DNA from 4 places in the Bordetella pertussis 18323 genome. Region 2 is predicted to be linked to each of the others. Evidence: predicted binding sites of a transcription regulator. Region 2 holds the regulator's gene; each other region holds the start of a gene.
The links. The regulator sigma-54, encoded in region 2, starts transcription at its own class of promoters, with help from an activator protein. The targets are predictions, from matches to a motif close to TGGCANGNAANCTGCTTT.

Region 1 (4,549 bases), 1.8 Mb from region 2:
GAAGCTGTACGTTTTGTGCCCCTCAGGGCCGGAATACAATCTTGAGCAAACAGGAGAATCGTATGCTCAACGGGCAGTTGCAACTGACCGAATCCCAATCCGTGGCTGGCGCATCCGCCGCCGCCGCTTCCCGCCCCGTTCTCTGGGCGGGCGTGCTGGCCATCGCCTTGCTGGCCGGCTGCGCCTCGAAGGGCCCGCGCGCGCCTGTGGTCGACCTCACCGGACAGCCCGGCGCCTCCGGCCCGACCGACGGCAGCTATGTCGTCAAGCCTGGCGATACGCTCTACAAGATCGCGCGCGCCAACAATGTCGATATCGAAAACCTCAAGCGCTGGAACAACCTCACCGATCCCAACCAGATCAGTGTCGGCCAGGTGCTGCGCCTGTCGAGCTCGGGCGCCGGCGGCGCGCAGACCACGCCGGTGACCTCCTCCAAGCCGCAACCCAAGCCGCTGGACCAGGGAAGCGCCGAAACGCCGGCCGGCGGCATGGAAGCCGGCGCCGGCGGCGAAACCGGCGGGGCCACCACCCCGCCCGCGGCAACGGTGCCCGATCCCAAGCCCGCGCGCGCGGCCGATGCCGCCGTCATCAACTGGGGCTGGCCGGCCAATGGCGCCATCCTGCAGACCTTCAACAGCAACACCAAGGGCATCGACCTGGCCGGCTCGCTGGGCGATCCGGTGATCGCGGCGGCCGATGGCAAGGTGATGTACAGCGGCAATGGCGTGCGCGGCCTGGGCAACCTGATCATCATCAATCACCAGAACGGCTTCATCACGGCCTACGCGCACAACCGCGCGCTGCTGGTCAAGACCGGCCAGAACGTCAAGCGCGGGGCCAAGATCGCCGAGATCGGCGAGACCGACACCACGTCGCCGCGGCTGCATTTCGAGATCCGCCGCCAGGGCACGCCGGTCGACCCGATGCAGTATCTGCCGCCGCGATGACGCCCACGCTCGTTTTCGACCTGGAGACCATCCCCGACGTGGCCGGCCTGCGCCGGCTCAACGACTGGGGCGGCGAGGTGTCCGACCTGGAAGTGGTCGAGCGCGCCTTCGCCGCGCGCCGCGAAGCGGTGGGGCACGACTTCCTGCCCCTGCACCTGCACCAGGTCGCGGTGGTCGGATGCGTGTTTCGCGACGACCAGGGTTTCCGCGTCAAGACGCTGGGCCAGCCCGACGACCCCGAGGCGGCGCTGCTGTCGGGTTTTTTCAAGACCATCGAGCGCTACACGCCGCGGCTGGTCAGCTGGAACGGGTCCGGTTTCGACCTGCCGGTGCTGCACTACCGCAGCCTGATCCACGGCGTGCCGGCGCCGCGCTATTGGGATACGGGCGACGAAGACCGCGATTTCAAGTTCAACAACTACATCAGCCGCTACCACAACCGTCACATCGACCTGATGGACTTGCTGGCCAAGTACAACGGCCGCGCCAATGCGCCGCTGGACGAACTGGCCAAGCTGTGCGGCTTTCCCGGCAAGCTGGGCATGGACGGCAGCAAGGTCTGGGAAGCCTGGAACCAGGGCAAGGCCGACGAGGTGCGCGCGTACTGCGAGACCGACGTGGTCAATACCTGGCTGGTGTACTGCCGCTTCCGCTTCCTGCGCGGCGAGCTCGACCGCGTCGCCTACGACGCCGAGGTCGCCCTGGTGCGCGACACGCTGGCGGCCAGCGACGCGCCGCACTGGAAAGAATACCTGGCGGCCTGGGACGCGGCATAAGGCGCGTCGGCAATCGACTGAAACAGATGGGCCGGGTGCGAAACCCGGTTGAAACCGCGTCGCCCGCACAATGGCAGCGCGTTTCAACCTTTCAGGAGATCACCATGTCCCGACACGCTATCCGTTCCACTCTGGCAGGCCTGACCCTGGCGCTTTCGGCGGGCGTCGTGGCGGCTCCCGCCCTTGCGGCCACCCAGGAAGGCCCGGCGGCCGGCCATATGAAAGAGCAGGGCCGTCACCACCACAAGAAAATGATGCGCGACGGCGTCTGGCTGCCGGGCGTCGGCCCGCTGTCCAAGGCGCAGATCGAGTCGCTCAAGCTGGACGCCAAGCAGCAGGGGCTGGTCGACCAGGCTCGCCAGGCGCAACGCGATGTGCACAAGAGCCGCCGCGACGCGGGCGCCACGGGCCGCGACGCGCTGAAAGCGCAACTCGACAGCGGCAAGCTGGATCCGCGCGCGCTGTTGGCCGAATCGGACAAGCGGCACGAGCAGTTCCGCGCCCAGGCCACCCAGGTACGCGACAAATGGCTGGCGGTCTGGGATAGCCTGAACGAGGCCCAGCGCGGCCAGGTCACCGAGATCGCCAAGGCCAACCAGGCCCGCATGAGCGAACGCCACGCCCGCATGCAGGAACGCATGCAGAAGCGGCACGCCGAAGGCGGCCAGTCCGCCGCGCCGGCCGGCGCCGCCACGGCGAACTGATCCACGCCGATCCGCAGGAATGACGCCCCGGGGCTGCAACGCCCCGGGACGTTTGCGTTGGCGCGCGAGCCAGCCTGGCGCGCCATGCGCCGAAACAAGGCGGCGCCGGGTCGGGGTGCACCGCTGCGGTGCGCCGCGGCGCCGTGCGCGCACGCTATGCCGGCGCGGGCGGGCTGGCATGGAATGTGCTTTTCATGGGGTAAGCCGTCAGGGGAGGGGACTTGCCCCGCGGCTGGGAGGACGGCTGCATGCCGCGTCCTTATTCCAATCGATCAGGAACCGCACATCATGAAAAAGCCCTTGTTCGCCTTGCCCCTGGTACTGGCCGTCTGCGCCGCCGCCGGCGCGCGTGCCGAGCCGACCGACCTGGGGGCGGGATTTTCGCTGAGCGGCAACGCCGCCATGGTCAGCGACTACCTTTTCCGGGGTTACTCGCAGACCGATTTCCGGCCTGCCATCCAGCTGGGGTTCGACCTCACGCACACTTCCGGCCTCTACCTGGGCAACTGGAATTCGAACGTCTCCGACTTTGTCTTCACCGACGGCAATCTCGAAATGGACTTCTATGGCGGCTGGAAGGGCGAGGCGGGCGGCGGCGTCGGCCTGGACGTGGGCGTGCTGCACTACTACTACCCGGGGTCCAGTTCGCCCAAGGGCGGCAACTACAACAACACCGACCTGTACCTGGGCGTGAGCTATGCGAACTACTCGCTGAAGTACTCGTACACGCCCGGCGATTTCTTCAGCACGCCCGATACCAAGGGCACCTGGTACCTGGACGGCACGGCGACGTTCGACCTGGGCGATGGCTGGGGGCTGGTCGGCCACCTGGGCTACCAGAAGCTGAAGAAGGCGCAGGACATGGACGGCGACGCGCTGGGCCACTACGTGGACTACAAGCTGGGCGTGACCAAGGACCTGAGCGGCTGGGTGCTGGGCCTGGCCGCGGTGGGCGCGACCCGCGACAATTGGCTGCCCACCAAGAACGGGCATCCGTCGGGGAGGCTGGGAGCGGTGCTTTCGGTGGCGCGGACCTTCTGAGGCGCTGCCGGGGACGTCCCGTCCGGTGGGGGACGGGGCGTCCGCTCGGACAGCCGTTTCCGGCATGGCCCGAGCTCTTTTACAATGCCGGCCTGCCTGTGTATCTGGACTGTGCGAGATGGTCGACGTTTTGAATATTGAGTCCCTGGACCTCGAGGCCCGGGGGATAGCCCACCGTGACGGCAAAGTGCTGTTCGTGGAAGGCGCCTTGCCCGGCGAGCGGGTCACGGTGCAGACGGTGCGCCGCAAGCCGTCCTACGAGATTGCCAAGGTCGAGGAGGTCCTGCGCCCGTCCTCGCAGCGCGTGGCGCCGCGCTGCCCGCATTTCGGCGTTTGCGGCGGCTGTGCCATGCAGCACCTGGCGCCCGCGGCCCAGGTCGCGATCAAGCAGCGCGCGCTCGAAGACACTTTCTGGCACGTGGGCAAGCTCAAGCCGGCGCGCATCCTGCCGCCGCTCTATGGCCCGACCTGGGGCTACCGCTATCGCGCCCGCCTGTCGGTGCGCGTCGTGCCCAAGAAGGGCGGGGTGCTGGTGGGCTTTCATGAACGCAAGAGCAGCTACGTGGCCGACATGCGCGAATGCCATGTGCTGCCGCCGGCGGTCAGCCGCCTGCTGCTGCCCCTGCGCGCCATGATAGCGGCCATGTCGGCGCCGGACCGCATGCCCCAGATCGAGGTCGCATTGGGCGACGAGACGATCGTGCTGGTGTTGCGCCACCTGCTGCCGCTGACCGACGGCGATATCGCCGTGCTGCGCGCGTTTGCCGCCGAGCACGGGGTGCAGTGGTGGCTGCAGTCCAAGGGCCCGGATACCGTGCATCCGCTAGAGCGCGAGCATGCCGACGCGCTGGCCTATACCCTGCCCGAGTTCGGGCTGCGCATGCCTTACCGGCCGACGGATTTCACCCAGGTCAACCACGCCATCAACCGCGCTATGGTGTCGCGCGCCCTGAAGCTGCTGGATGTGCAGCCGCAGGACCGCGTGGCGGACCTGTTCTGCGGCCTGGGCAATTTCACGTTGCCGCTGGCCACCCAGGGGCGCGAGGCGGTGGGGGTGGAGGGCAGCAAGGCGCTGACCGAC
Region 2 (4,549 bases):
AGCGCCACTGGCAGCAGCGCCAGCCCGCCTGCCAGCGACTGCACGCCGGTTGCCGTCCACAGGCCGGCGGCTGGCGCCATGCGCTTGTACAGCACGTTCCGGCGACCAGCGCGAGCAGCGCGCCGCCGGCCAGCAGGGTGCCGTGCAGGTCTTCGTGCATGCCGGACAGGCGCGAACGCAACACCAGCGCCACGCCCAGCAGCCCCAGGCACAGGCCCGCCAGCTTGCGCCAGCCAAGCCGCTCGCCCAGCACCGGTCCGGCCAGAATGCCGATCAACAAGGGATTGGTGCTGATCAGCACCGCCATGAAGGCCGATGACACGGTGGTCAAGCCCGTCCAGCTCAACCCCAGGTAGAGCGCATTGTTGAGCACGCCCAGCAGTGCCAGCACGGCCAGCTCGCGCGGCGCGGGCGGGCGCCATCCCGCGCCCAGGCGCGCCACCGCCAGCAGCAGCACGCCGGCAAGCAGGAAGCGCGCGCTCAGCAACACCAGTGGCGGGCCATCGTGCACGGCGATCTTGGCCGCGGCAAAGGCCGAACTCCACAAGAGGCAGAACACGGCGATGGCGCCCCAGGGCGTGGCCGCGCGGTCCGGCGCGCCGCGCCAGGCGCCTGCCGCTGCCGCGGCCGATGTGGTCTTCATGATGGCTTCCCGTTGCCGGCCGCCAGCGGCGACCTTAGCCTGCATTCTGCGAGCGGCCCGATCCATTGACAAATTCTTTATTTGGATCAAAAGTATTTGAAAAACCGATGCATTTTCCGGAGCGAACCGCCGTGGACCTGGACCTGCTGCACAGCTTTGTTTCCGTCGTCGACGCCGGCGGCTTCACCCGTGCGGGCGAACGCGTGCACCGCACCCAATCGACCGTCAGCCAGCAGATCCGCAAGCTGGAAGACGCGCTGGGATGTGCGCTGTTCATCCGCGAAGGGCGCGGCGTGCGGCTGACCGAGGACGGCGAGCGGCTGCTGGGCTATGCGCGGCGCATGCTGGCGCTTTCCAACGAAATCCGCGAGGTGGTCAGCGGCGAGCGGCGGCTGGAGGTCGTGCGGCTGGGCCTGCCCGACGACCTGGCGGTCACCCGGCTGACGCACATGGTGGCCGACTTCGCCCGCCGGCATCCGCAGGTACGGCTGTCGATGCGCTGCGATCTCAGCGCCAACCTGCACCGGGCCCAGGCCCGCGGCGAACTGGACCTGGTCCTGCTCAAGCGCGAGCCCGGCGCCGGCCCGAGCCGGGCGGCGTGGCCCGAGCGCCTGCACTGGCTGTGCGCGGCCGGCGGCCCCGCCACGCTGCCCGACCCGATTGCCCTGGTCGCGTTCCCGCAGGGCTGCCAGTACCGCAACCGCGCCATCCATGCGCTGGAGAGCGCCGGCCGGCGCTGGCGCATCGCATACGAAAGTCCCAACCTGTCAGGGCTGCAGGCGGCGGTGGAGGGCGGATTGGGCGTGGCCTTGCTGGAGCAGCGCTGTCAGACGCCCGCAATGGCGCGCTGCGACGCCTTGCTGCCGCGCCCGGCGCCCAGCGAGCTGGCGCTGTGCATGAGCGATACGGGCTCGCGGGCGGTGCACGAACTGGCCCGCCTGATCATGGACTTCTGTGGGGACGATAAATTGCGCCAGGCAGCATGAGCCGGCTGGCGCAAGGCGCCGCGTCGCTCAGGCGACGGCGACGAGGGGAATCGGAAAGCCGTTGGCCGCCGGTTGGGGCGTGCCTACGGGCTCGAGCGCCGCGGGCGGGTTGACCGGAACGGCGACCGACCGCACTTCGCACACGCTCGAGGCCCGCCCGCCGGGCAGGTACTCGGTGGCGGTTGCCGCGCAGCAGCCGCAGCACGTGGCCACGCCCAGTTCGAACTGGAGATCGCCCAGCGTAGCCGCGCCCGCGTCCACGCAGGCGCGGACTTGGCGTTCGGTAACGGCATTACATATGCAAATGTACATGAGAACAATTATCGGCAATTATTCTGTCACGCGCAAGCTGCTCCGAGCGGCAAATTTGCAACGAATCCCGCAGCTAACTACCTGAAATCAGGAACAAATTAGGAGGCGTCCTAACGACCCGCGGCGTGGGCCTTGCGCAGCGTCGCTGGCGCAATCCGCAGCGCCTCGCGGTACTTGGCCACCGTGCGGCGGGCAATGACGATGCCCTGGTCGGCCAGGCGCTGCATGATCTGGCTGTCCGACAAGGGCTTGGCGCGATCCTCGTCGGCCACCATCTGGCGGATCACCGCCTGCACCGCGGTGGCCGAGGTGGCGTCTCCGCCATCGGTGGACACGCCCGCGCCAAAGAAGCGCTTGAGCTCCAGCGTACCGAACGGTGTGAGCATGTACTTCTGCGTCGTCGCGCGCGAAATGGTCGATTCGTGCAGATCCAGTTCGCCGGCGATGTCCTTGAGGATCAGCGGCCGCATGGCCGCCGGCCCCTGGGTGAAGAACGCCTGCTGATGCGCCACGATCGCCTGCGCCACGCGCAGGATGGTGTCGAAGCGCTGCTCCACGTTGCGTATCATCCAGCGCGCCTGTTGCAGCTGCGCCTGCAGGCCGGCGTTGCCGCCCTGGCGCTGGCCGCCCAGCACTTGCGCATAGACGGCATTGACATGCAGCCGCGGCACGACGGCGCTGTTGAGCACCGCCTGCCAGCCCTGGCGGGTACGGCGCACGATCACGTCGGGAATGGCGTAATCGGCCGCCGGCACCGCCCAGGCGCGGCCCGGCCGCGGTTCCAGGCGCGGGATCAGCGCATGCGCGGCGCGCACGACCGCCTCGTCGCATTGCACGGCCTCGCGCACGCGGGCCACGTTGCCGGTGGCCAGCAAGGGCAGATGCTGCGCGCAGATGCGCCGCGCACAGGCCAGCACCTCGGCATCGGCCGCCTCGGGCAGGCGCGCCGGATCGGGCTGGCGCAACTGCAGCTGCAGGCATTCGGCCATGTCGCGCGCGCCGATGCCTGCCGGATCGAACGACTGCAGCAATGCCAGCGCCGCGCGCAGCTCGTCCAGGTCGGCCTGCACCTCGGCCGGCAGCCAGGTCAGGATCTCTTCCAGGGGCGAATCCAGGTAGCCGTTCTCGTCCAGTTCGTCGATCAGCAGACCGCACAGCGCCGCATCGCGCGGCGCGGCGCGCGTCAGCGCCAGCTGCCCCAGCAGGTGTTCGCGCAGGGTATCCGGGCGCGCCGCCTGCGGCAGGTCGCTGTCGTCGTCGGGAAGAACGCCGCCCGAACCGGGCATCTCGTCCAGGCGCAGTTCGGTATCCGGCGCCTCGTCGGCCTCGACCGAGGCCTCGCGCTCGGGGTCGGCCTGCTCCTCGCGCGCCGGATCTTCGTCGCGTTCCAGCAACGGATTCTCGGCCAGCGCCTGCGACAGTTCGGCCTCCAGCTCCAGCGACGACAGCTGCAACAGCCGGATCGACTGTTGCAGTTGAGGGGTCAACGTCAAATGTTGACCAGGACGAAGTTCTAGCGCGGGACGAGTCATAGGTACAATATTTTGCATGATGAATCCCACTTCGCCCGAACGCATCCGCCAGGACGGCCGCCTGATCGGCCAGGCCTTGTTGAAACTGGCGCTCCCCCGCCTGATATTCCGGGTCGTGGTGGTCGCCATCGCCGCCGTCATCTGGCTGCTCGTGGCCGCCTGGCTGCTGGCCTTCGGCAAGTCGCTGTCGTTCGAGGGCATGCATGCCCTGGGCCAGCAGGCCGTCGACATGCTGACCCGCGTCAACCCCTACTTCTGGTGGGGCGTGGTGGCGATCTGGTCGCTGATCGTGTTTTTCTCCATACGCGCCTGGCTGGGATCCAGCATCGCCGCCGGCCGCGCCGCCGTGGTCCCCACCGACGTGCTGTCCGACCTGGCGCCGCGGCTCTCGCCGGAGGTCCTGGACGTGCTGCGCTGGGTGTGGGGCGAGCGCGAAGAACCGCTCACCGTGGGCGATCTGCAACGCGCCCACACCGAACTGCGGCATAACCACATCGGCAAGATCGCGCTGGTGCGCGAGCAATCCGGCATCCTGGATGCGCCGGCGCACCGGCCGGGCCCCGACGAGCGCCACTGCGCGGCGCGCCATGCCGAGCCGCGGATTACCGAACCGCGCGCGGTCGAGCCCAGGCTCGCCGAGCCGCATATCGGGCCGGCGCGCTGAGCGCCTGGGCGCATCCCGGACCGGCCTGACGGCGCGCCCTGGCGCGCCGTTTACATTTGCGCTGCGCCGGGAAATGTGTTTGACTATAGGTTATGGCCGCCCAACGCACCTTCCTCGCGATTGCCTACGACCGCTCCAATGCGGCCGTGGCCGGCCTGCGCCTCGCGGTGTCCCCCACCGCCCTATCGCTACTACGCCTACCGATCGGTTGCCGGGCCTAGTGCCCCGTGGTAGCTCGGCAGCCGTACGCTCGCCACACGCGTTTTCCCCCGTTTTATTAAACTGAATCCGGCCGATTTACGGCCAAACTGCCCGCGAAACGACCAACGCAATGCAGTGGGCCAGCCCCATGCGCGGCCGTCACCATGGCCGACGTCATTACCGCTGGCTCTACGGGATTCACAAGAAACCG
Region 3 (4,549 bases), 940 kb from region 2:
GCCGCCGCCACGCTGCTGTTTCTCGACGACTACATCGCGGGCTTCCTGACGGACGAGAAAGAGGCCGATGCGCGGCGCCCCGACGACCGCTACGGCGAACTGTTCTTCGACCACTTCCTGCCCGCGCGCGCCGTGGTGCTCTGCACGCCGGTGTACTGGTACGGCATGTCGGCCCAGGCCAAGGCCTTCTTCGACCGCTCTTTCACCTATTACTCGGCCAGCCATCCCCGCCACGCCGAGGTGCTGCGGCGCATGACGGGCAAGCGGCTGGCGCTGGCCGTATCCTCCGAGGAAACCTACCCCGGCGCGGCCCTGGGCATCGTGCACCAGTTGCAGGAGTTCACGCGTTACACCCACTCGCAGTTCGTCGGCATGGTGCACGGGGCGGGCAACCGCCGAGGCGAAGTGGCGCACGATCCGCGCCGTCCGCTGCAAGCCGCGCACCGGCTGGGCCACGACCTGTTGTCGCTGCCCTACTCCGACTATCGCATCGACAGCCCGCGCGATCACCAGGTCTGGCCCGGCGCGCCGGCGTGAACGCGGCGCCGGGGTGCCTGTCCCAGCGGGGATGCTGGTGCCTGTCCCTGCGGGGACAGGCACCCCAGAAGTCGGCAGGTGCCAGACCCCCTGTGGGGACAGGCACCCGGGTTAGAAGAAGCCCAGGGCCTTGGCGCTGTAGCTCACCAGCAGGCACTTGGTCTGCTGGTAATTCGACAGCGCCGCCTTGTGCGTCTCGCGCCCGATGCCGGACTGCTTGTAGCCGCCGAAGGCGGCATGCGCCGGATACAGGTGATAGCAATTGGTCCACACCCGGCCGGCCTCGATGCCGCGGCCCACGCGGTAGGCCCGCGCGCCGTCGCGGCTCCAGACGCCCGCGCCCAGGCCGTAGAACGTGTCGTTGGCCATGGCGATGGCCTCTTCCTCGTCCTTGAAGGTGGCCACCGCCGCGACCGGCCCGAAGATTTCCTCCTGGAAGATGCGCATGCTGTTCTTGCCCAGCAGCATGGTCGGCTGGACATAGAAACCCTGGTCCAGCCCGCCCGGCAGCATGTCGTTACGCGCGCCGCCGGTCAGGCATTGCGCGCCCTCCTGGCGGCCGATATCGATATAGGACAGGATCTTGTCCATCTGCACCTGCGAGACCTGTGCGCCCACCATGGTGCCGGCATCGAGCGGATGGCCGGTCTTGATGGACTGCACCCGCGCGATGGCCTTCTCGATGAAGCGCTCGTAGATCGACTCCTGGATCAGGATGCGCGACGGGCAGGTGCAGACCTCGCCCTGGTTGAGCGCGAACATGGCCAGGCCCTCGAGCGCCTTGTCCAGGAACTCGTCGTCGTGGTCCATCACGTCGTCGAAGAAGATGTTGGGGCTCTTGCCGCCCAGCTCCACCGTGGCGGGGATCAGGTTGTCGGCCGCCGCGTGCAGGATGTGCTTGCCCACCGGCGTCGACCCGGTGAAGGCGATCTTGGCGATGCGCTTGCTGGTGGCCAGCGCCTGGCCGGCCTCCTTGCCATAGCCGTTGACCACGTTGAGCACGCCCGGCGGCAGCAGGTCGCCGATCAGTTCGGCCAGCACCAGGATCGAGGCCGGCGTCTGTTCGGCCGGCTTGAGCACCACCACGCAGCCCGCCGCCAGCGCCGGCGCCAGCTTCCAAGCCACCATCAGCAGCGGGAAGTTCCAGGGAATGATCTGCCCCACCACGCCGATGGGTTCGTGGAAGTGGTAGGCCACGGTGTTGGCGTCGATCTCCGAGATGGCGCCCTCCTGCGCCCGGATGCAGCCCGCGAAATAGCGGAAATGGTCGATCGCCAGCGGCAGGTCGGCCGCGGTGGTCTCGCGCAGCGGCTTGCCGTTGTCGATCGACTCGGCCACCGCCAGCATGGGCAACTGTCCCTCGATGCGGTCGGCGATGCGCAGCAGGATGTTGGCCCGCTCGGCGGGCGAGGTGCGCGCCCACGCGGCGCACGCGCGATGCGCCGCGTCCAGCGCCAGTTCGACGTCGGCCGCGCCCGAGCGCGGCACGCGGCAAAACGGCTGGCCGGTAATGGGCGACAGATTGTCGAAGTACTCCCCGCCTGCCGGAGCCACCCATTGGCCGCCGATGTAGTTCTCGTACTGTTCCTTGAACGGGTAGGCCACATCCAGGCCCAATTTTTTCAGGTCGGATAGATCCATGGTTTGTCTCCTGATGTCGTTGTGGCGCCGTGACGATTGCTTGCCGTCGCGCGGCGGGCGCATGGGGCGCCGTTCAGGCTCATGCAAACGCCGTGCCAGCCCGCGGCGACGAGCTGTTACCTCTGGACGGCCAGCGCGCACGCGCTTTTCATGCATAATTTCCCTATAAAAAACAGCGGCTTGTCGCATCTTGCGACAGGCCGGCGTTGCCGGCGGCGACATCGCGTCGCGGCGCGCGACACGCAAGGAGACACCGCATGCCCGGCTACCAGCTTTCCGCATCCGGCCAGCACCTGCCGTCCACGCAGGCCGCCGCTCCCATCGTGCGCTCCTGGGAGCGCTGCGCCAGCGCCGCCGCCGACCTGCACGACGACCCCGTCGCCCTGCGCCACGGCGACCTGCAGGAACGCCTCGAGCAGCACGCCTGCGTGCTGCGCGCCGCCCAGCCCGAAATCGAAACCCTGGCCGGCATGGTGGCCAGCGCCTCCAGCCTGGTGCTGCTGGCCGACGCCAGCGGCGTGATCCTGCAGGCAAGCGGCAATACCGGGTTCCTGCAGCGCGCCGACCACGTGGCGCTGCGGCCCGGGGTCAGCTGGGCCGAAAACCATCGCGGCACCAACGCCATCGGCACGGCGCTGATCGAAGCCGCCGCGCTGCGCGTGCACGGCGCCGAACACTTCCTGCGGCGCAACCAGATCCTCAGCTGCCACGCGGCGCCGATCCGTTCGCCGCGCGGCGAGATCCTCGGCGTGCTGGATATCTCGGGCGACGCCGGGCGCATGCACGCCTATGCGCTGAGCCTGGCCAGCATGTGCGCGCGCCAGGTTGCCAACCGCGTCATCGAGCAGGCCGGCGAGCGCTGCCTGTACCTGGTCTTCCACAAGCAGGCCTCGCTGCTCGATTCGGTCGAACGTGGGCTGCTGCTGATCGAGGACGAACGCATCGTCGGCGCCAACGATGCCGCCGTCGCGCTGCTGGGCGCCACCTGGCCCGCGCTGCTGGACCAGCCGCTGGACGGCTGGCTGGTCGATTGGCGCGCCGTCGCGCGCACGCCCGGCCGCGTCCATACGCCGCAAGGCGCACCCTTCCATGCCGTGCTGCGCCAGGGCGGGCATGCGCGCTCGCTGCCCGCGCCGCCGCGCCCGCCGCGCGCCATGCCGGCACAGGCGCCCGAGGAAACGCTGCCGGCGCTGGCGCCGGCGCTGCAGGCCGGCTTCGAACGCGCCCGGCGCGCGCTCGACGGCGGCCTGTCGGTGCTGCTGCAAGGCGAAACCGGCGCCGGCAAGGAAGTCTACGCACAGCACCTGTACCGCCGCAGCATCTGGCGCGACGGTCCATTCGTCGCCGTCAATTGCGGCGCCCTGCCCGAAAGCCTGATCGAGGCCGAACTGTTCGGCTACGAGCCGGGCGCCTATACCGGCGCGCGGCGGCTGGGCGCGCGCGGCCGGCTGCGCGAAGCCGACGGCGGCGTGCTGTTCCTGGACGAAATCGGCGACATGCCGCTGGCCCTGCAGACCCGCCTGCTGCGCGCCCTGCAGGAGCGCATGGTGCAGCCGCTGGGCGCCGACAAGGCGGTGCCGGTCAACTTCGGCCTGGTCAGCGCCACCCACCGCGACCTGGACGCCATGATCGCCGCCGGCGAGTTCCGCGCCGACCTCTATTACCGCCTGCACGACTATGCGGTCCCCTTGCCGCGGCTGCGCGAGCGCGACGATCTGCGCCCCTTTATCTGCGCCGCCTTGCGCGCGCTGGACGACACGCCCGCCGGCCTGACGCTGGCCGACGACGCCCTCGACGCGCTGGCCGCCTATGCGTGGCCGGGCAACTACCGGCAGCTGCGCTCGGTGCTGCGCACGCTGGCGCTGTTCCATCCGCCCGGCAGCCTGATCCATCGCCACCACCTGCCCGCCGCCATCGCCGCGCCCGCCGTCCACGCGGCCGACGGCGCCGCGCCGCCCCCGAGCGTGGTGGCCCCGCCCGCGGCCGCCACGCTGCGCGACGCCGGCCTGCACCGGATCGACCAGGCCCTGGCCCGCCACGGCGGCAATATCGCCGGGGCCGCGCACGAACTCGGCATCCATCGCAGCACGCTGTACCGCCACCTGGCGCGCCAGCGCGGCTAGCTGTGAACTGTCAATAGGTTGTATTCGTCCAGGTTGAGTCTGGAGATGGGTACAGCGCGCCCGATGCCTTGGTGGGGTCGATGCCAGTTGTAGTGGTGTAGCCAGGATTTCATGGCATCGGCTCGGTGTTGGGAGTTCTGGTAGGTGTGAGCGTAAGCCCACTCACGCAAGGCCGACTGGATGAAGCGTTCGGCCTTGCCATTGGTCTGTGGGCGGTAAGGTCGGGTAAAGCGGTGCTTGATGCCCAG
Region 4 (4,549 bases), 190 kb from region 2:
GGCCAATTGCCGCTGGCGGCAGCGCGCCACGCGCTCGCGCACCGGGAGGGAGGGCTCGCCCGGCGGCTCGGCCAGCCACTGCGGCTCGGTGGCGGGCAGCTCGATCCACAGGTCTATGCGATCGACCAGCGGCCCGGACACGCGCGCCGCATAGCGGCGCACCTGGTCCGGCGTGCAGCGGCAGGCCTTCGACGCATGCCCGCGCCAGCCGCAGGGGCACGGGTTCATGGCCGCCACCAGCTGGAATACGGCGGGATACTCGACGCTGTGCAGCGCCCGGGAGATGACGACCTTGCCGGTCTCCAGCGGCTCGCGCAGGGACTCCAAGGCGCGACGCTCGAACTCGGGCAGTTCGTCCAGGAACAGCACGCCATGGTGCGCCAGGCTGATCTCGCCCGGGCGAGGCCTGGCGCCGCTGCCCACCAGGGCGGCGGCCGAGGCGGAGTGATGGGGGCCCGGAACGGCGGCTGGCCGCGCAGGACCTCGGGCGCCCCGCCGGCGCCCGCGATGGCCGCCACCTCCAGCGCCTGGCGCTGCTCCAGCGGCGGCAGCAGGCCCGGCAGGCGTTGCGCCAGCATGCTTTTGCCCGCCCCGGGCGGCCCGCACATCAAGAGGCTGTGGCCGCCGGCGGCCGCCACTTCCAAGGCGCGCCGGGCAGCCGGCTGGCCCCGCACGTCGGACAGGCACGGACCGGGTTCGGCCTCGGGCCAGCTGCGGCGCTCGGCTGGCGCCAGCTCGGCGTGCCCGGCCAGGTACGCCGCCGCCTCGCCCAGCGTATGGGCAGCCAGCACCCGGATGCCCGGCACCCATGCGGCCACGGCGGCGCTGCCAGCCGGCAGCACCAGCGTCGCGCCCGGCTGCTCGCGTGCCACGGCCAGCGCCAGGGCCAAGGGCGCGGCCAGCGGCACCAGGGCGCCCGACAGCGACAGCTCGGCCGCCCACACGCAGTCGGGCAGCGCCGCCGTTTGCGCGGCGCTGGCGGCCACCTGGCCGCTGGCCAGCAGGATACCCAGCGCAATGGGCAAATCGAAGCGCGCCGAGGCCTTGGGCAGGTCGGCGGGCGACAGGTTGACGGTGATGCGGCCGGGCGGGAAATCGAAGCCGCTGTTCTGGATGGCCGCCCTCACCCGTTCGCGGCTTTCGCGGACCTCGACGTCGGGCAGCCCGACGATGGCAAAAGCGGGCAGGCCGCTGCCCAGATGGGTCTCGACGCGCACGGCGGGCGCCTGCCAGCCGGCGATTGCCCGGCTGGCCAATACGGCCAGGGTCATGGCCAACTCCCCTGCGATGACGATGCGCCAGTATGGCCAAGACGGCGCTGGCGTGGGGGCGCGCCGTGCCGGAAACGTCACGCCGCGGGAGCGGCCGCAGGGTTGCCTATGCTTGCGGCTTGCCGGCTTCGAGCGCGGCCAGGCGGGCTTCCAGCTGCTGCACCTGCGCCGACAATTGATCGACCCGCGTACGCGCCCGGGCAAGCAGGTCCACCTGCACCTCGAATTCTTCGCGGGTGATCAGATCCAGCCGGGCGAACGTCTGCGTCATCATCGCGCGCACATTGCGCTCCACATCCGCTGCCGGGCTGCGGGCGATCAGATCGGAAATGTTCTTCTGCAGGTCTTCCATCCATTGCTGTGTGCGGTTCATGGCTTCCTCGCCTTCGTGTCGGTTGTTGCTTGACCTCACAGTGTAGAGCCTCGCACAGCGCCGACGCCAAGCGAAAAAAAAGCGGCCCGCAAGCGGCGCCGCCTTTCAAAGCACAGGAGAAAAACTGAATCGCCAGCCGGCGATCCCGAGAAGCAGCCGTCAGCTACGCCCCGTGGCCCAACGGAACGGGTCGATTGTCGCGACACCGTTCCAGGCCTGCATGGACAGCGGCAACGCCGCCACCCATGCAGGCCATTCTTCCCGAGGGGCACGGCCGCGCCAAGCGCTTACGTGTAAACCCGCGTATCAAGGCGTGGATACATTTATGACAAGCAAATGCGCGCGGCAGGCGCCCCGGCCGGCTTGCCGGCATGACGGAAAGCCGCATGGGCATTGGGTCCGCGATCGACATCGGCGCGCCATGGGCAGCGCGAAACAACCCCAGCCCGCCTTGCAGCAATCTGCAATTTCCACGCAATTGGCTACAAAGCAGCCCGAAAAAACACAATTAGTTTCAACATTAAGCGGCTTTTGGCGCGTCATGCACCAGCGTGGCGCATACGCCACCCGGCGTGCCCTGTTGTGGCGCATGCGCGCACGCCCAGGATGCCCGCCGCCGTGCGGGGCCGGGGCCGCGGGTACGAAAAAACATGGCATGGAATTTGCATAGGTCTTGATGCCTACGCGTAACCATGAGAGGAACCGCCATGAAACTCGTCATCGCCATCATCAAGCCCTTCAAGCTGGACGAAGTGCGGATGGCCCTGTCCGACATCGGCGTCCAGGGCCTGACCGTCACTGAGGTGAAGGGCTTCGGACGCCAGAAAGGCCACACCGAGCTTTACCGCGGCGCCGAATACGCCGTCGACTTCCTGCCCAAGCTGCGGGTCGAGGCGGCCGTGCCGGATCACCTGGTCGACCAGGTGATCGAAGCGATCGAACAGTCGGCCCGCACCGGCAAGATCGGGGACGGCAAGATATTCACCGCCCCGCTCGAGGAAGTCATCCGCATCCGCACCGGCGAGTCCGGTGAGGCCGCCCTGTAAACACGACTCCCTGGAGCCCATAAAAATGGATAAAGCCGATATCTCCTGGCTGCTGGTTTCGACACTGCTGGTACTGATGATGGCGGTGCCCGGCCTGGCCCTGTTCTACGGCGGCCTGGTGCGCAGCAAAAACGTACTGTCGGTGCTGCTGCAAGTGCTGTGCACCTTCGCCCTCGGGCTGCTGCTGTGGTTCGCCTACGGCTACTCGCTGGCCTTCACCGAAGGCAACGCCGTCTTCGGCGGCCTGTCGCGCACGTTCTTCTCCGGCATGTTCACGCCGGCCGATGGCACGTACGCGCTGTCGGGCACGCTCACCGAGCTCTTGTTCGCCTCGTTCCAGGCGACCTTCGCGGGCATCACCTGCGCCCTGATCGTGGGCAGCTTCGCCGAGCGCGCGCGCTTTTCGCGCCGTGCTGGTGTTCACGGCGATCTGGTTCACCTTTGCCTATATCCCGATCGCGCACATGGTCTGGTTCGCCTCCGAAACCGCGCCGGGCCTGCTCAATGCCCGCGGCGCGCTGGATTTCGCCGGCGGCACCGTGGTGCACATCAATGCGGGGGTGGCCGGACTGGTCGGCGCGTACGTGGTGGGCCGACGCATCGGCTATGGCCGCGAAGCGATGCAGCCGCACAACCTGCCGATGACCTTCATCGGCGCGGCGCTGCTGTGGGTCGGCTGGTTCGGCTTCAACGCCGGCTCGTCGCTGGCGGCCAGCGACGGCGCCCCCCCTGGCGTTCTTCAACACCATGATCGCCACCGCGGGCGCGGTGCTGGGCTGGCTGTTCACGGAATGGGCCGTCAAGGGCAAACCCTCGATGCTGGGTGCGGCCTCGGGCGCCGTGGCGGGCCTGGTCGGCATCACGCCCGCCGCCGGCCTGGTCGGCCCGGTCGGCGCCCTGGTCATCGGCGTGACCGCCGGCGTGGTCTGCGTCTGGGGAGTAAACGGCCTGAAGCGTCTGCTGCGCGCCGATGACGCCCTCGATGTGTTCGGCGTCCATGGCGTGGGCGGCATCGTCGGCGCCCTGCTGACCGGGGTGTTCAATGCCAAGGTGCTGGGCGGCCCCGGCCTGGACAGCGCTGGCGCAATCGCCGGCCAAGTGTGGGTGCAGCTCGAAGGCGTGCTGCTGACGATCGTGTGGTCCGCCGCGGTGGCCTGGATCGCCTACAAGATCGCCGACAAACTGTGCGGACTGCGCGTACCGGAAGACCAGGAACGCGAAGGACTGGACGTGACCAGCCACGGCGAATCGGCCTACCACAGCTGACCGCAGCGCGGTCCGGGAATGCAACAACGGGGTCGCGATGACCCCGTTGTTGCGATGCGCCGCTACCAGGTGTAGCGATAGCCCAGGTGGAACGTCCAAGGCAAGGTCAGCTTGTTGCCCTTGGCGTACTCGTACGAAGTGTAGAGCTGGTGGCCGCGCCCCAACGCGGCGGCCAGGCCCAGCGCCAATTCAGCCCGGCCACCGCTCAGGTCGGTGCGCAGCCCGTACCCGTTGGTGCGAACGGTCGTGACGCCTTTGAATTCCTGCAGCCAGCTCAGGGTGGCATAGGGCTGGATCACGCGGTCCTTGCCCAGGTCGATGCGTCGCCCGGCCGCCAAGCCCAGGCGCAGCACGGCGGAGGTGCCGCCTTCGTCCTTGACCGACAGGTTGTTCGCGGCACGGTAGGTTCCGCCGCTGGCATGGAACAGCGACACCTCGGACTGGGGTTCGACGAACCAGCCGTCGTGCAACGTGAAACGTTTGCCGGCCTCCAAGGTGGCGCCTACCCCATTGGCCCGGTACTTGCCCCGTACGGAAACGGCGTCGGTGGCCGTTACCGTGAAGTCGTTCTCGAAGCGGCTGGCGCGCAGGGT

Region 1: a site for sigma-54 is predicted at 2,602-2,619, ahead of BN118_RS10985 (TorF family putative porin). Genes of this name have one in related genera too.
Region 3: a site for sigma-54 is predicted at 2,259-2,276, ahead of exaC (acetaldehyde dehydrogenase ExaC). Genes of this name have one in related genera too.
Region 4: a site for sigma-54 is predicted at 2,296-2,313, ahead of BN118_RS03520 (P-II family nitrogen regulator). Genes of this name have one in related genera too.

Annotation. Positions count from the first base shown of each region.
Region 1 covers NC_018518.1:2,325,339-2,329,887, reverse strand. The annotation lists gene BN118_RS11005 (protein-L-isoaspartate(D-aspartate) O-methyltransferase) at 1-45, shown strand, start outside; gene BN118_RS11000 (peptidoglycan DD-metalloendopeptidase family protein) at 63-947, shown strand; gene BN118_RS10995 (3'-5' exonuclease) at 944-1,723, shown strand; gene BN118_RS10990 (hypothetical protein) at 1,828-2,427, shown strand; gene BN118_RS10985 (TorF family putative porin) at 2,716-3,468, shown strand; gene rlmD (23S rRNA (uracil(1939)-C(5))-methyltransferase RlmD) at 3,587-4,549, shown strand, end outside.
Region 2 covers NC_018518.1:543,887-548,435, reverse strand. The annotation lists partial or broken gene BN118_RS02625 (DMT family transporter) at 1-643, opposite strand, end outside; gene BN118_RS02620 (LysR substrate-binding domain-containing protein) at 751-1,629, shown strand; gene BN118_RS02615 ((2Fe-2S)-binding protein) at 1,657-1,959, opposite strand; gene rpoN (RNA polymerase factor sigma-54) at 2,052-3,473, opposite strand; gene BN118_RS02605 (hypothetical protein) at 3,490-4,137, shown strand.
Region 3 covers NC_018518.1:1,483,957-1,488,505, reverse strand. The annotation lists gene BN118_RS07020 (flavodoxin family protein) at 1-537, shown strand, start outside; gene exaC (acetaldehyde dehydrogenase ExaC) at 649-2,178, opposite strand; gene BN118_RS07010 (sigma-54-dependent Fis family transcriptional regulator) at 2,436-4,301, shown strand; gene BN118_RS07005 (IS481-like element IS481 family transposase) at 4,298-4,549, opposite strand, start outside.
Region 4 covers NC_018518.1:736,708-741,256, reverse strand. The annotation lists partial or broken gene BN118_RS03530 (YifB family Mg chelatase-like AAA ATPase) at 1-1,271, opposite strand, end outside; gene BN118_RS03525 (accessory factor UbiK family protein) at 1,378-1,644, opposite strand; gene BN118_RS03520 (P-II family nitrogen regulator) at 2,352-2,690, shown strand; partial or broken gene amt (ammonium transporter) at 2,716-3,956, shown strand; partial or broken gene bapC (autotransporter BapC) at 4,019-4,549, opposite strand, start outside.